DNA from 4 places in the Pseudochrobactrum algeriensis genome. Region 1 is predicted to be linked to each of the others. Evidence: riboswitches for the same ligand, from Rfam matches in the RefSeq annotation. Region 1 holds a riboswitch; each other region holds the start of a gene.
What was found. A riboswitch is a leader RNA that binds a small molecule or an ion and turns the genes downstream of it on or off. The one in region 1 is predicted to bind thiamine pyrophosphate.
Positions count from the first base shown of each region.

Region 2: it holds a riboswitch for thiamine pyrophosphate, as region 1 does, so the genes downstream of both, KHQ09_RS01725 (ABC transporter permease) here and KHQ09_RS00355 (3-oxoacyl-ACP reductase) in region 1, are expected to answer to the same signal.
Region 3: it holds a riboswitch for thiamine pyrophosphate, as region 1 does, so the genes downstream of both, thiM (hydroxyethylthiazole kinase) here and KHQ09_RS00355 (3-oxoacyl-ACP reductase) in region 1, are expected to answer to the same signal.
Region 4: it holds a riboswitch for thiamine pyrophosphate, as region 1 does, so the genes downstream of both, thiB (thiamine ABC transporter substrate binding subunit) here and KHQ09_RS00355 (3-oxoacyl-ACP reductase) in region 1, are expected to answer to the same signal.

Region 1 is NZ_CP075360.1:15,553-19,285, forward strand. It holds gene KHQ09_RS00345 (ATP-dependent Clp protease proteolytic subunit) at 1-29, shown strand, start outside; gene KHQ09_RS00350 (LLM class flavin-dependent oxidoreductase) at 155-1,444, opposite strand; gene KHQ09_RS00355 (3-oxoacyl-ACP reductase) at 1,444-2,223, opposite strand; TPP riboswitch at 2,290-2,388, opposite strand; gene KHQ09_RS00360 (SRPBCC family protein) at 2,467-3,441, shown strand; gene KHQ09_RS00365 (acetolactate synthase large subunit) at 3,481-3,733, opposite strand, start outside.
Region 2 is NZ_CP075360.1:301,460-305,192, reverse strand. It holds gene KHQ09_RS01735 (ABC transporter substrate-binding protein) at 1-648, opposite strand, end outside; gene KHQ09_RS01730 (ABC transporter ATP-binding protein) at 659-1,408, opposite strand; gene KHQ09_RS01725 (ABC transporter permease) at 1,405-2,226, opposite strand; TPP riboswitch at 2,337-2,449, opposite strand; gene KHQ09_RS01720 (aspartate aminotransferase family protein) at 2,548-3,733, opposite strand, start outside.
Region 3 is NZ_CP075360.1:190,796-194,528, reverse strand. It holds gene thiD (bifunctional hydroxymethylpyrimidine kinase/phosphomethylpyrimidine kinase) at 1-789, opposite strand, end outside; gene thiE (thiamine phosphate synthase) at 793-1,437, opposite strand; gene thiM (hydroxyethylthiazole kinase) at 1,424-2,236, opposite strand; TPP riboswitch at 2,300-2,395, opposite strand; gene KHQ09_RS18430 (glycerate kinase type-2 family protein) at 2,442-3,733, opposite strand, start outside.
Region 4 is NZ_CP075361.1:2,875,956-2,879,688, reverse strand. It holds gene KHQ09_RS15380 (ABC-F family ATP-binding cassette domain-containing protein) at 1-316, opposite strand, end outside; gene KHQ09_RS15375 (glycine zipper domain-containing protein) at 477-761, opposite strand; gene KHQ09_RS15370 (thiamine diphosphokinase) at 872-1,513, opposite strand; TPP riboswitch at 1,699-1,808, shown strand; gene thiB (thiamine ABC transporter substrate binding subunit) at 1,870-2,877, shown strand; gene thiP (thiamine/thiamine pyrophosphate ABC transporter permease) at 2,948-3,733, shown strand, end outside.

The DNA.
Region 1 (3,733 bases):
ATAAAATTCTCGACAGCCGGTCACTCTGACCGGCTGCCTTCATAAGAAACCAGAGCATTTCATAGTCAAGCTGGATCAACTTGACGCCCGTGACAATGCGACAGACTAAGGAATCTAGAGCGAACGCTATGATCCAACATAAACGTAAATCGCTCTAGTGCTTGAGCGGTAAAGACAGATGCCCGCGCAGTGTATCTGTCTGATAGTCTGAACGGAACAATCCACGCTTTTGCAGAACCGGCACGACTTGTTCAACAAAGTCCTCAATCGAGGATGGCAATGACGGCGGCATCAGGTTGAAACCATCCGCCCCTTCATTGCGCCACCACAATTCCATCTGGTCAGCAATCACCTCCGGTGTTCCCACAATTGTGCAATGCCCGCCGCCTGCCGCCAAACGCCCGAGCAATTGCCGTAATGTCGGCTGTTCCGTTTCAATAATCCGCAGGATTGTTGCATAGCGCCCTTTCGGCCCCGTGAAGTCCTCCAGCGGCGGCAAAGCTGGCACCGGCGCATCCAGTTCCCAGCCGGAGCAATCCTGCCCGATAAACATACCAAGCTGGCGCAAAGAATCCGCTGTCGGCAGCAGCTCGTCGAGTTCCCGCTGCTTGGCTTTCGCCTCTGCCTGCGTGGAAGCGACATAGGTAACCAGACCCGGCATCACCGGAATGCCCTTCTCCCGCCCCGCCAGTTTTGCGCGGCGCTGAATATCACGGTAATAATCCTGCGCAGCTGGCAGATCATAAGCCACGGCATAAATCGCCTCGGCTTTTTCCGCTGCCAATGCTCTGCCCTGATCCGATGCACCGGCCTGAAACAGAACCGGATGCCCCTGCGGCGGACGCGGAATGGTCAGCGGCCCCTGCGTGGTAAAATGCTCGCCTTTATGATGGATAGCGCGCAAACCATCCTTGCGCGCATAGTCACCGGAACGATCACAAGTGATCGTATCCGCATCCCATGAATCCCATAATTTCTGCACCGCTTCGATAAACTCTGCCGCACGGCCATAGCGCCATTCATGGGGCGGCATGGCATCATAGCCATGATTACGCGCTTCGCTGTCAAACATGGATGTCACCACATTCCAGCCGATGCGCCCCTTCGACAGATGATCCAGTGAAGCCAGCATACGCGCCGCATGAAACGGTGTGGTGAATGTGCTGGAAACCGTGCTGATAAGACCGATTTTCTCCGTGACCTGTGCCAGCGCTGCCAGCAAAGTCAGCGGGTCAAAATAGCTGCGCGGCCCGTCCGCAATATTATCAATCGCATGCCAGTCGGCGAAGAAAATCGCATCAAATTTACCGCGCTCGGCAATCTGCGCCAGATTTGTGTAATAGCTGATATCACTGAGTTGCTCGACGGCCGATTGCGGATGCCGCCATGCAGCACGGTGATGCCCGCAGCCGAAGATAAACAGATTGAGGTGCATTTCCCGCATCAGTTTTTCACCAATCCGCCGTCAACAACCAGATTTTGACCGGTCACAGAACGCGCCCATGGCGAGGCAAAGAATAATGCTGTATCGGCAAATTCCGCAGGCGTGGTGACGCGGCGCAACGGCGTGGCAGAGGCGATATAATCAAACACTGCCTCCGGTGTTGCAGCAGACGCATCGGTTGTACGTAACAAACCGCCGGACAGCATATTGACGGTGATATTCTTCTCGCCCAGATCCTGCGCAAGTGTGCGGGTCAGCGACAACAGAGCGGCTTTAGCCGCCGTGTAATCATGGTACGGCACAACCGGATTTTGAAACAGGTTGGTGCCAATATTGATGATGCGGCCAAAACCAGCCTGCTCCATGCCAGCCAAAGCAGCTTGCGTGGTATTGAGCGCCCCGCGCACAATCCCTTCCATCTGCTGGTTGATCTGCTCCCAGCTGATCACATCCGCATGCGCACGGGCATCACCATTGAAACTAAAAGCCGGCAAAGCATTATTGACGACAGTCGTCACCGGCGCGCCAAAATGCTGTTGAGCTTTGGCAAACAGTGCCTGCACGGCAGCAACATCTGTCACGTCGGCCTGCACAGCCAGTGTCTTTTCCGGTGCCAGAGCAGCCAGTTCCGCTGCCGCATCTGCACTGGTGTGATAATTAATTACAACACGCGCGCCCTCGCGCAAAAAGGCTGTAACGAGATCGCGCCCCAGACCGCGTGCGCCGCCGGTGACAAGAACGAGCTGCTGGTGAAGTGGAAGATTAACTGGATCAGACATATAAATTCCCTCGCCTAAAAGAATACGGACGGCCAAGGGAATAAGGGCTTGCACCGCATAAAATACGGCTGGGCACACAGACATCCCTTCGCCAGTATGAGCTGGATCAGGTTCAACGGGTTTAAAATCTCAGCCCTGCAAAACAGGACACCCCGTGTCATTCACGCAATGCTCTAGCAAGTTTAATCACTGCGGACAAGCCTCCGTGGTTGTTCTGACGGATCAAGCCGGATAAGAAACCCTATGTCTGAAAATAACACTGCCCCTTCATCCGACCGGTTCTGGCTCAGCATCATTGCAACAACGCTCTATGCGGTGCTGCTATACATCCTCATATGGCTGATCCGCGAAGGCAGCGGCATGGCCTTTATCACCGGCCTGATCCTGATGCCGATGGCGATTACCAGCCTGCTGATTATTCAGATTGACCCGCAAGGCACAGGCAGCATCCGCAAACATATGAAAACCGCCATGCTGTGCATGCTCGGCTTTATTCTGATTTCGATGATTATCTTCGGTGAAGCCGGTATCTGCGTGGCCATGGCCGCGCCGTTTCTCTTCGCAGGCACAGCGCTTGGCGTTTATGTTACCATGCGGCTGTTGCGCAATTATCAGGCTAAACGCAGTGTCACATTTGTGATTGCCCTGCCTTTTCTCGCTCTGCCGCTGGAAAATCAGATTGAATATCAGGATCATTTCAGCTCGGTCACAACTGTAATCGAGATCAATGCCCCTGCTGATGTGATCTGGAACAATACGCTGGAAATTCCTGATATCCGCTCCGATGAACTGGGCATGACTTTCAGCCACAGCATTGTCGGCGTGCCGAAACCCGAAGATGCGCGGATTACCGGCTCCGGTGTGGGTGCCGTGCGCCATCTGAAATGGGGCAAAGGTGTTAATTTTGAAGAAGTCATCACCGGCTGGCAGGAAAACCGCTATCTGCGCTGGGATTTCCGTTTCAGCGACACCTCAATCCCGAAAGCTGTTGAAGCGCATATCAGCGTCAATAGTGACTATCTGGGCTTGGACTATGGTGAATATCTGCTGGAGCCGATTGATGAAAACCGCACGCGTCTGACGCTGAAAACCCAATACCGGATTGCAACGCCGATCAACATTTACTGCGACTGGTGGGGGCAGATCTTCCTCAATGATTTCCATTCCATCGTGCTGAATGTCATTAAGGAACGCTCGGAAAGCGCAGTTCAAGCTTGAAAAATGCGGCGGATTATAAATCCGCCGCAGTTTTAAATTTCAGATCATCGCTTCGATCAGGAACGGGCCTGTGCGTTTGCTGGCTGCGGCAAACAAATCAGCAAACTGCTCAGCCGTTGTGGCGCGTGCGCCTTCAACACCAACACCTTTGGCAAGGCTCACCCAGTCAATCGTCGGCTCAACCAGATCAAACATGCGCTGTGCATTGCGTCCCGGTGCACCGGCACCAACATTCTGCAATTCACCATGCAGGATTGCATAACGCTGATTGGCGAAAATGATGGTGATGATG
Region 2 (3,733 bases), 150 kb from region 1:
ATGCTGATCCGGAACCCCATAATCAGAATAGCGGAATGCCCGCTGTTTCACACCTTCAAGCTCGTTTTTCACGCCTTCCCATGTCACGATTTCCAGCGTGAAATCCACCGCACCATTGGCCAGCGCCTCATAGGCCGAGGTGCCGAGTGTCACAATTTCAAACTCACCTTTACCACCATCAGCGCGGATCATACTGGCAATCATCCTGCGCTCCCAGTTGGAACCAAAACCGGCATAGGTTTTGCCGTCGAGGTCTTTCGGAGATTGAATATCCTGCCGGTCATCCATAAAGACCAGACGGCCGGTTTCATGCTGCACGACCGCATAGGTACCGACAAGATCAGCACCCGCAGTGCGCTGCGCAAACAGGCCGGTAGAGCCGACAATACCGAAATCCGCCGCACCACTGGCGACCAGCACACCCGCTGATGTATCGGAATAAGGCAGGATCGTTACATCAAGCCCCGCTTCTTTATAAAAACCCTGATCGCGGGCAATGAACATGCCGATATGATTGGTGTTCACTGTCCAGTCGAGGGCGACAGTCACTTTCGCCGGATCTTTGGCGAAAGATGTGACCGGCAGCAGGCTCATTGCACCGGACAGAGCCAGTGCGGATAACAGGCGGCGGCGATTGAGAATTGCCATGATTATTTCCTTACAAATTCAGGAGGAGATCTAAGATTTCAGCTTCCAGCACGGCAGCTTTTTCCAATGCGGTTTTGTGCATAGAGTCCCGTCTCGGGCGCGGCAGATCGACAGTCACCTCATGCACAACCCTGCTGGGGCGTGCCGACAACACATAAATCCGGTCGGAGAGATAAACGGCTTCACGCACATCATGGGTAATCAGCAATGCCGTCCAGCGATGGCTCTGCCACATACTCTCCAGCCAGTGCTGCATCGAAGCGCGGGTCAGAGCATCCAGCGCACCGAAAGGCTCGTCCAGCAGCAGCATTTTGCGTTGCTGGACAACTGTGCGCAGCAAAGCTGCCCGCTGGCGCATACCGCCTGACAACTCCGCCGGATAGGCCTGCTCAAAACCGGCAAGGCCAAATTCCTCAAACAATGGCTCAGCTAATTGGCGGGCATCCTTGCGGCTCATGCCCTGCACTTCCAGCCCCAGCGTGGCATTATCTATCATCCGTCGCCACGGCATCAGCGCATCGCGCTGTGGCATGAAAGCGAAAGCATCGCGTGCCTGTGCCAATGGTGCCCCGTCAAACATGATGCGCCCTTGCGAGAGCTGTTCCGCACCGGTCAGCAGATTGAAAATCGTCGATTTTCCGGCACCGGACGGTCCTAAAACCGAGACAAATTCCCCTTCAGCCACATGAAGGGAAATATTGCGCAGAACTTCCAGAGAGCCAAAGGACTTGGCGACGGATTGCAATTGCAGACGTGTCATTGCCCTGCCCCCCGCTCTGTTTTCAGCCACGGGGCGACCCATTTCTGCATCAGCAATGTCAGACCAAACAGGCTCAAAGTCAGCGTAGCACTGATAAATACGGCAGCCAGCACGAGATCAGGCCGGAAGTTGTTTTTGGCATTGAGAATATAGATGCCCAGCCCTTTCAGCGCGCCCGCATATTCAGCAAATATCGCACCGACAACCGCATAGGTAATCGAGATGCGTAAGCCGGCGAAGAAGTAAGGCAAAGCCGAAGGAATGCGCGCTAAGCGGAAAATCGTCCATCTGCCTGCGCCCATTGAGGCCAGCAAATGCTCTATCTCTTTATCCGTCGCGGCATAGCCCTGCACCAGTGCCACCAGCATCGGAAAAAACGTAACCAGAGAGACCAGCAGAATTTTCGGCAGTAAACCAAAGCCGAACCACAGCACAATCAAAGGCGCAATGGCGATCAGCGGCAGGGTCTGGCTGATAATGAAAACCGGAAACAGTGCCCGCCGCAACAGAATATACCGGTCGATCAGCACAGAGAGCAGACAGGCGGTGATGACAGAACAGCTGAAGCCGATCAGCGTTGCGCGGATTGTCGGCAGCGTATTGTCCCACAAAGCCTGACGATGCAAAAACATCTGCTGCAGAATCCGGCTTGGTGCAGGCAAGACGGAAGGTGCGATGCCTGACAGCGCGACATAGCTTTCCCAGAACAGAAAGATCGCACTGACCGACAAGATGGCGGGCAGAAATGTAACGATATAATCAGACGATTTGCGTGCAGATTGCGAGCAATCTGCAGCGGCAGCTTGATAAACAGACATGACAGAATTCCGGTGACAAGAATACGGGTGAAACTTGCAGTGAATTCTTCAGGTCAGCCGGAGATAGCCCGCCGGAATTGCCGTGACAGTATTAAGGGAAATTTGTGCGCCAGAAAACATGGTCCGCCTCGCTCCGCTAGTATTACCCAGATCAGCTTTAGGGTCCGCCAGTTTGACACTAGCATCTCAGCCCCGGCACTACGGAGCCCCCCTGTGGATGCGCGAGATTAAGCACATATTGCAGTCGTTTGAAAGGGTATAAATAAAAACGGCGCATATGATTGCTCACATGCGCCGTTTCATTCCAAATTTCAGAAGAAATTACTTCTTCACTTCAGCAGCCACTGTATCCAGTGCCTTGGCAAAAGCGCCGACCATTTCATCAACCTGCTTTTCATTGATGATCAGCGGCGGGCAGAATGCGACAGTGTCCAGCATATTGCGGCAGATAACACCATTGTTCAGCAGCGCAGCATTTGCCATCAGGCCAAGATTACCAGCTTTTTCAAGCGGTTCTTTGGTCTGCTTGTCAGCAACCAGTTCAACCGCTGCGATCAGGCCCTTGCCGCGTACTTCACCCACAAGCGGATGGTCTGCCAGTTCACGCAGACGCTTCTGCATATGCGCGCCGACTTCACGGGCATTATCAACCAGATTATTTTCTTCAATAATCTTGATATTTTCATTGGCAACAGCTGCGGCAACCGGATGCGCACCGCCGGTATAACCATGGCCGAAAGTACCGATACGATTGCTCTCGTCAGCCAGTGGTGCAAAGACTTTTTCATTCACTACAAGTGCCGAGATCGGCAGATAAGAAGATGAAAGCTGCTTGGAAAAGACCATAATATCCGGCTGCATTTTGAAGGTCTCGGAACCGAACATATTGCCGGTACGGCCGAAACCGCAAATCACTTCATCCGCAATCAGCAGAATGTCATATTTTTTCAGAACAGCCTGAATTTTACCCCAGTAGCTGTCCGGCGGTACCACAACACCACCGGCACCCATGATCGGCTCACCGATAAATGCAGCAATGGTATCAGGGCCTTCTGCCAGAATCATTGCTTCCAGATCAGCAGCCATGCGGTCGGTGAATTGTTCTTCCGTTTCACCCGGCAGCGCCTCGCGCCAGTAGTGCGGGCAGGATGTGTGCAGAATATTGGCAATCGGCAGATCGAAAGACATCTGGTTTGCAGGCAGGCCGGTGAGGCTTGCAGCAGCAATGGTCACACCATGGTAACCGCGCTTGCGGCTGATGATCTTTTTGCGCTGCGGCTGGCCGAGTGCATTGGAACGGTACCACAGCATTTTAATCGCGGTATCATTGGCCTCGGAGCCGGAATTGGTGAAAAACGCCTTGCTCATCGGCACCGGCGCCATGGTCACCAGCTTCTCCGCCAGATCAATCACAGGGCCGTGGGATTTATGGCCGAAATTGTGATAATAAGGCAGTTTCTGCATCTGTTTGGTGGCAGCATCCACGAGACGCTGTTCCGAGAAGCCT
Region 3 (3,733 bases), 180 kb from region 1:
TGATCGGCCATTTCCGTCTTTCATGCCGACTTCAAGTTGATGTGCAGCACCAATCGCCCGTAACAGATAGGCTTTGGCCTCGCGCACTGCATCCGGCAATATATTGCCTTTTGCCAGTTCCGCCGCCAAAGCGCTGGAGAGCGTGCAGCCGGTGCCGTGGGTATCCGGCGTTTCAATTCGCGCGGCCTCAAACCATTCTGTATGCGTGTTGCTCAGCAAAAGATCGGGGCAGAATTCGCCTGCCATATGCCCGCCCTTCATCAGCACAGCTTTGCAACCTTTAGCCAGCAAAGCACGGCCTTGTCGCTCCATCTCCTCGCGGTTTTCCGCGACCGGTTGTCCGAGCAATGCTGCCGCTTCCGGCAGGTTCGGTGTCAACAAAGTTGCCAGCGGCAGCAATTTCTGCGTCAGGCTTTCCACCGCCTGCGGGTCGAGCAATGCTGCACCACCTTTGGCAATCATAACCGGATCAAGCACAATCTGCAAATCCGGTTGTTTGACAAGCTGCTCCTGCAAAACTTGCGCCACGCGGTCAGAAATTTGCGCATTGACGATCATGCCGATCTTAACCGCATCGACCCGCACATCACTGAAAATCATGCTTAGCTGCTGGGCAACAAAATCTGCCGGTACGGGAAAAACACCGGAAACGCCTTGTGTATTTTGTGCGGTCAACGCAGTCAGCGCCGCCATGCCGTAAGTGCCGCGCGCAGCAAAGGTTTTCAGATCAGCCTGAATACCGGCACCACCGGACGGATCAGAGCCGGCAAGAGAAAGAACATTCTTCATCGCTTAGCCCTTTGAAGCGCGGAAATGAGCAATCGCCGCATTGAAGGCACGCGCTTCCTGTTCAGGACTCTCCTGACCGCAAATTGCAGACACCACAGCCAGACCATCAACACCGGTCGCCAGCACATCCTCCACATGCGGCAGCTTAATGCCGCCGATTGCCACAGCTGGCAGGCCGTTGTGCGAGTAAACCCGTTTCAACCCGTCAAAACCGATGGAAGGTGCGCAGTTCTTTTTGGTAGCGGTCGGGAAAACTGGGCCGATGCCGAGATAATCGACCACAGCACTATCCGCTTTAGTGGCCATTTCCGCGGTCTGCACCGACAGACCGAGGATCATATCCGCCCCGATTTTTGTCCGCACCTGTTCCGGTGAGCCATCATGCTGGCCGATATGCAAACCATCAGCATTGATAGCAATGGCAACCTCAATATTGTCATTGATAATCAGCTTGGCATTAGTGCCTTCAAGCGCCGCTTTCAATGCTTTGGCAGTTTCAAGCATCTCCTGCTGGTTAGCATCTTTGTCACGCAACTGCACCATTGTGGCACCGCCACGCACCGCTGCGATTGCGGTTTCCACCATACCCAAACTACCGCAAAGCTCGCGGTCGAGAACGAGATAGAGCGACAGATCAAACTGTTTCATAAAATTGTACCTTTGCCTGAGACTGGAATTGTGCGGGAGAGAGCGCATAAAGCGCATCAATAAAATCTATCTGGAAGCTGGCAGGACCTTTTGCCTGCAAGGCCGCCTGCTCTCCGGCCACGGCATACATAGCCAGAGCTGCGGCAGAGGCTTCGAGAGCAGAGACTTTATGTGCGGCGACAAAAGCACCGGTCAGACATGTCAATGCACAGCCCAAAGCTGTGACTTGCGGCATCAGTGGCGAGCCGCCGTCAACGCGCAAAGTTATCTGACCATCGGTGACAAGGTCATAAGCGCCGGTGACTGCGACCGTACATTGATGCTCCCGCGCCAGTTTTTGAGCCGCGTGGTGCGCGCTACCGGCATCATCACCACTGTCTGCACCCTGTCCGCGCGCGGAAAAGCCCGCAAGCGTCAGAATTTCCGATGCATTGCCGCGAATAATTGTTGGTTTCAGTGCCAGCAATTTTTGCGCAGCGTCACGGCGAAATGTTGAGGCAAAATGCGCAACGGGATCAAAAACCCACGGAATATTATGCGCATTGGCAGATGTAACCGCAGCGATCATGCCCTGCACCCAGAGCGGCGATAGTGTGCCGATATTGATTGTGACCGCGCCGCAGAGCTTGGCAAACTCCCCCGCTTCTTCTTGCGCATGCAGCATAGCCGGAGATGCACCGGCAGCCAAAACCACATTGGCAGCCGTATTCATCGCCACAAAATTTGTGATGCATTGTATGAGGGGTTTGCGCTGTCGCATGGTTTCCAGCATCACGCCGAAATCCGGTAGATCTTTCATATCAGCCCTCCGCAACGGTGAGGGTCTGACGCGGGGTGCCGTTATCGTCGCTGTTGCGAAAAGCCGCCCTTTGATCTGACTCCCTCCGCCGGCATTATCCGGTTCAGGTTCAAAGGGTACTTCTCAGCCGGTATGATCCGGGCGCCCCTGTCTCTCATCATCATTATGGCAGAGCGAAATGCAGCTGTCCACCACTTGGGCGTGTTCAGCTGATTAATATGGCACGGAAATCATTGACATTTGTACCGGTCGGTCCCGTTACAAACAGATCACCACTGGCATTAAATGCACTCCAGCTGTCATGGCCTGCGAGAAACTGTTTCGCATCAAGACCAAGCTCCGTCATGTGCTGAATTGTGTTGCCGTCAGCAAAAGCACCGGCATTATTCTCCGAACCATCAATACCGTCCGTATCCGCAGCTAAAGCGTGAATATTAGCATTAACTGCAATATTCAGCGCCAGCGCCAGCATAAATTCGCTGTTACGCCCGCCTTTGCCTGTTTTTGAACCGGAACCGAGCGTTACCGTTGTCTCACCGCCGGAAAGTAACAGAAGCGGCTGGCCGGATGTGCGGTTGCGTGCCTGATATTGCGCCAATGCCCCATGCATCAGCGCAATATCTTTCGCCTCCCCTTCAATGGAATCCGAGAGAATGAGCGTTTCAACGCCCTGCTCCTCAGCCAGTTTTGCAGCCGCCTTCAGGGATTGCGCTGCGCTGGCAATAATATGGTGACTGTGCCGCGCAAACACCGCATCATCAGGCAGCGGCGCATCGGCTGCTTTACTTCGTAAATGCGCCATCACCTTTTCCGGCAACTGCATTTTGTAATGTTCAATATATTTCAGCGCATCATGGCGGGTTGCACGGTCGGCAATTGTCGGCCCTGAAGCGATCAGTGCCGGATCATCACCCGGAATGTCCGAGACAATCAGGCTGACCATACGGGCAGATCCTGCGAGGGCAGCCAATCTGCCGCCTTTAATCGTGGAGACATGTTTGCGGATGGCATTCATGACACTAATTGGCGCACCACTGGCGAGCAGCACCGCATTGACTGCCTGCTCGTCGGCCAGTGTCAGCCCCTCCGGTGGCGCAGGCAACAGAGCCGAGCCGCCACCGCAGATCAATGCCACCACCAGATCGTCTTCATGCAAGTCTTTCAACGCAGCTTTCAACTGTTTTGCTGCTTCCAGTCCGACTGCATCCGGCACCGGATGCGCGGCTTCCAGCACTTTGATAAAACGGCATTCCGCGCCATAGCCATAGCGTGTGACAACCACACCTTGCGGCGCAGGATTGCCCGCCTCAACCCATAAAGTCTCAAAAGCCTGCGCCATTTGCGCAGCGCCTTTGCCTGCACCGATCACGATTGTCTTGCCCTTTGGTGCTGGCGGTAAATATGGTTTGAGACAATGCAGCGGATCAGCTGCCTGCACGGCTGTTTCAAACAAGGATTTGAGGAATTGCCGCTCCTGCCCTTTTTTGAGTTTCGCCT
Region 4 (3,733 bases), on a different replicon from region 1:
GAAGATAGGCCACGCGATACGGATCATCAGTCGGGCCGAGACCTGCTTCCACATAATCACGCACATTGGCAAAACCATCCATATCCGGTGCCTGTGCCAGATAACGAATGGTTGCGGAAGGGTGGCGGAAAACTTCGCCGCCGGTCGGTTCAACCATACCGGCTGCAATTTTCAACAGTGTGGATTTGCCGGAGCCGTTACGCCCGACCAACGCAATCCGCTCTCCTTCGCTGATCGACAGGCCTGCATCCTCCAGCAGCGGTGTGCCGCCAAAAGTCAGGCTGATCTGGTCAAGTCGGAGAAGAGGAGGAGCCATGGATAATTACGCTTTAAAAAGAGAGGCCGAAGATTGTTACTGCTCATTACTGCATATTGCTGCAAACAGGAACCCTCGCGGCAAATTTCCTGAGCTTGATACGAGGGCATAAAAAAACAGGCCGGAAACCGGCCTGTTTTTAAATTCAATTTTGTAACTATTAGTTACAAGGCGCTTCGTAAACGCGGCCGTAATTGTCGCGGTAGCGGCAATACTGAACGCCGTTACGGGTCTGTGCTGCACCGAGCAGCGTACCGGCAACCGCACCGATTGCAGCACCGGTCAGGGCGCCACGGCCGTTACCGCCAATTGCGCCACCGGCAAGCGCGCCGAGTGCTGCGCCGCCCACACCGTAACCGGCGGTGCGCTGTTCGCCTGTTGTACAGGCAACAGTCGAAAACGCGAGCACTGCTGTTACTGCGATCATAGAAAGACGTGATTTCATCTAAAGTTACTCCCGTTGAGGCTACTCACTTGCCATAATCTCCTGCATTTTATAGCAAAAAGAAGACGGCAACTATCAAAACAATTTACAGGTTTTTACGTTCAGTCACATCAGATTGAATCAATGGCAGGCGATGCGACTAAAATTGCCGCGCCTCCACCTAACGTCACTGTTAAGTTTTCTTTTACCCTATTTGAAAGCGTTAAAGAAGAGCCAAACGGTACAGTCACATTATCCAGCGGCCATTCGGCGCCGGAAATTGATAATCTGGTTAATGTCTCAAAGCCCAGAATACTGAATAATGTTTCTTCCGGCAGGTCAAAACCGGTTTTTCCGTAGATCAGCGGTGTTGCTTCCTCGTGACCGCTGGAGAGAAATATTTTACGTCCTGTATGTGCCTGCGCTACTGCCATGCTGAGATGCAGAAATGTGTGGTCGGTGCGTTCACCGCCGAAAGCACCGGCTAAAATCACTTCTGTTGCACCGCGCTCATAGGCTTCATGCAATGCCAGCTCGCCATCGGTCATATTCTTTGCAACGGGAAAGACCTGCCGCTCAATGTGTCCATATTGTGCGGCCAGTGCTGTATCAGTGGAATCAAAGTCGCCGAGCCATAATTCCGGCACCACGCCAAGGCCGGCCGCATGGCGCATACCGCTGTCTGCCGCCAAGACGCGTGCACCGGAAATTTGCTTTTTCAGCCGCGAAGTGACGGTCAGATCACCGCCGAGAAGAATGAGAAATTTTGACATGGTGCTGCATATCACGCTGTTTCACAGACCGGAAGTCTGGAGCGTGTCGCGTTTAATCATACCCACTGCGTTCGCTCCGGATTTTTTAATTGTCGCATGGTCGCAGCAGCTTAAATGAAACCATTTGAGCCCGACATGCTCTAACAATCCTCTTGCTCCGTGACGCTGTTTTATCCTATTGTCCGCTCGCTCTAACGGGGTGCCTTCGGTTTCGGAGGCTGAGAGGCCGGTCTCCGGCTAACCCGCTGAACCTGATCCGGTTTGTACCGGCGGAGGGATTAGATGCTGTCCGGCTTCCGGCGCTCAATCCTTGGATCAATTCATAACCAGAGGAGAGCCCGCGCGGCTGTTATCTCATGCTTATCAGAAATCTACTTCTCACAACCGGTCTTCTGTCCGTTTTAAGCCTCGGTGCAAGTGCAGTACAGGCTCAGGATCTGACCATCTATACCTATGACAGTTTTACATCTGACTGGGGTCCGGGTCCGAAGGTTAAAGAGAATTTTGAAAAATCCTGCGGCTGCACTGTCAATTTTGTCGCTGTTGCCGATGGTGTGGCTTTGCTCAACCGCCTGAAACTGGAAGGCAAATCCACCAAGGCCGATATTGTTCTGGGGCTTGATACCAATCTTATCAATGATGCCAAAGCCTCCGGCCTGTTCGCCCCGCACGGATTGAGTGATGTGAAAAGCAATGTGCCTGACAATTTTCAGGACGATGTTTTCCTGCCTTATGATTACAGTTATTTCGCTGTGATCTATGACAGCGAGAAGATGAAAAATCCGCCGAAATCCATGGCCGAACTGATTGACGGTGATGCTTCGCAAAAGATCATTCTGATGGATCCGCGCACATCCACACCGGGTCTGGGCATGATGCTCTGGGTGAAGGATCTCTATGGCGATAAGGCTGCGGAACAGTGGCAAAAGCTTAGCAAACGTGTGCTGACAGTTACACCGGGCTGGTCTGAGGGCTATGGTCTGTTCACCAAAGGTGAGGCACCGATGGTGCTGTCCTATACGACTTCTGCCGCCTATCACATGATCTCGGATAAAACCGAGCGCTATAAAGCAGTGACTTTTGAGGAAGGTAATTATCTCCAGATTGAACTGGCCGGCCAGACGATAAACGGTGCTAAAAACCCGCGCGCTGCAGAGTTTCTGAAATTCATGACCACAGCCGGTTTTCAGGATGTTATCCCGCAGACCAACTGGATGTATCCTGCCTATGACACTTCTGCGCCGCTCGATGCGGCTTTTGATGCTCTGCCAAAACCGGATAAGAGCTTGCTGATTGCTTCTGAAACCGTTGCACAAAACCGCAAAGCATGGGTTGATGAGTGGCTGAAAGCTATGAGCCGCTAAGGCACAACTGTTTCTGAGCTCAACATGACTGCTTCCGCCGCAACGTGCGGCGGGGCATTTACGGAGAATTATGCAGGCCTTCCGTTTTAAAACTGTCTCAGGCTTTATCGCGCTGATGCTGCTGCTGGTTCTGACCGGCGGCGCTTTGCTGTCACTTGGTATTCAGGGGCTGCAATCCGATAGCGATGCACTTGCAGCTTTTGACAGTTATTTGTGGAATATTACGCGTTTTACGCTGCTGCAGGCGCTGTTGTCAGTTCTGCTTTCAGTGCTGTTTGCACTGCCGGTAGCCCGTGCACTCCATGCCAATACGGCATTTCGCGGCCGCAAATTACTGCTGCGCTTTTTCGCTGTGCCTTTGACTTTGCCGTCCTTGGTCGCCGTCTTCGGCATTACCAGTATTTACGGGCGCAATGGCTTTATCGCGCAGGGCAGTACGGCTTTAGGTCTGCCGCTGATACCGGATATTTACGGGCTGACCGGTATTTTGCTGGCGCATGTGTTTTTTAATATGCCGCTTGCTGTACGTTTGCTGCTGGCCAGTCTCGAATCCATTCCGCAAGATTACTGGAAACTCTCAGCGCAATTGGGTATGGGCAGTTTTGCCCGTTTCCGGCTGATCGAATGGCCGGTGATCGCCCGAAACCTGAGTGGTATTGCAGGGCTGATCTTCATGCTCTGCGCCAGTTCCTTCACCATCGTGCTGACCTTGGGCGGAGGCCCCCGCGCAACCACGCTGGAGGTCGCTATCTATCAGGCACTGCATTTCGATTTTGATCTGGCGCGTGCTGTTGCCCTCACGCTTACCCAGCTGCTGCTGACTATTGGCGTTTTATGCCTGCTGCGTCTGACCGGC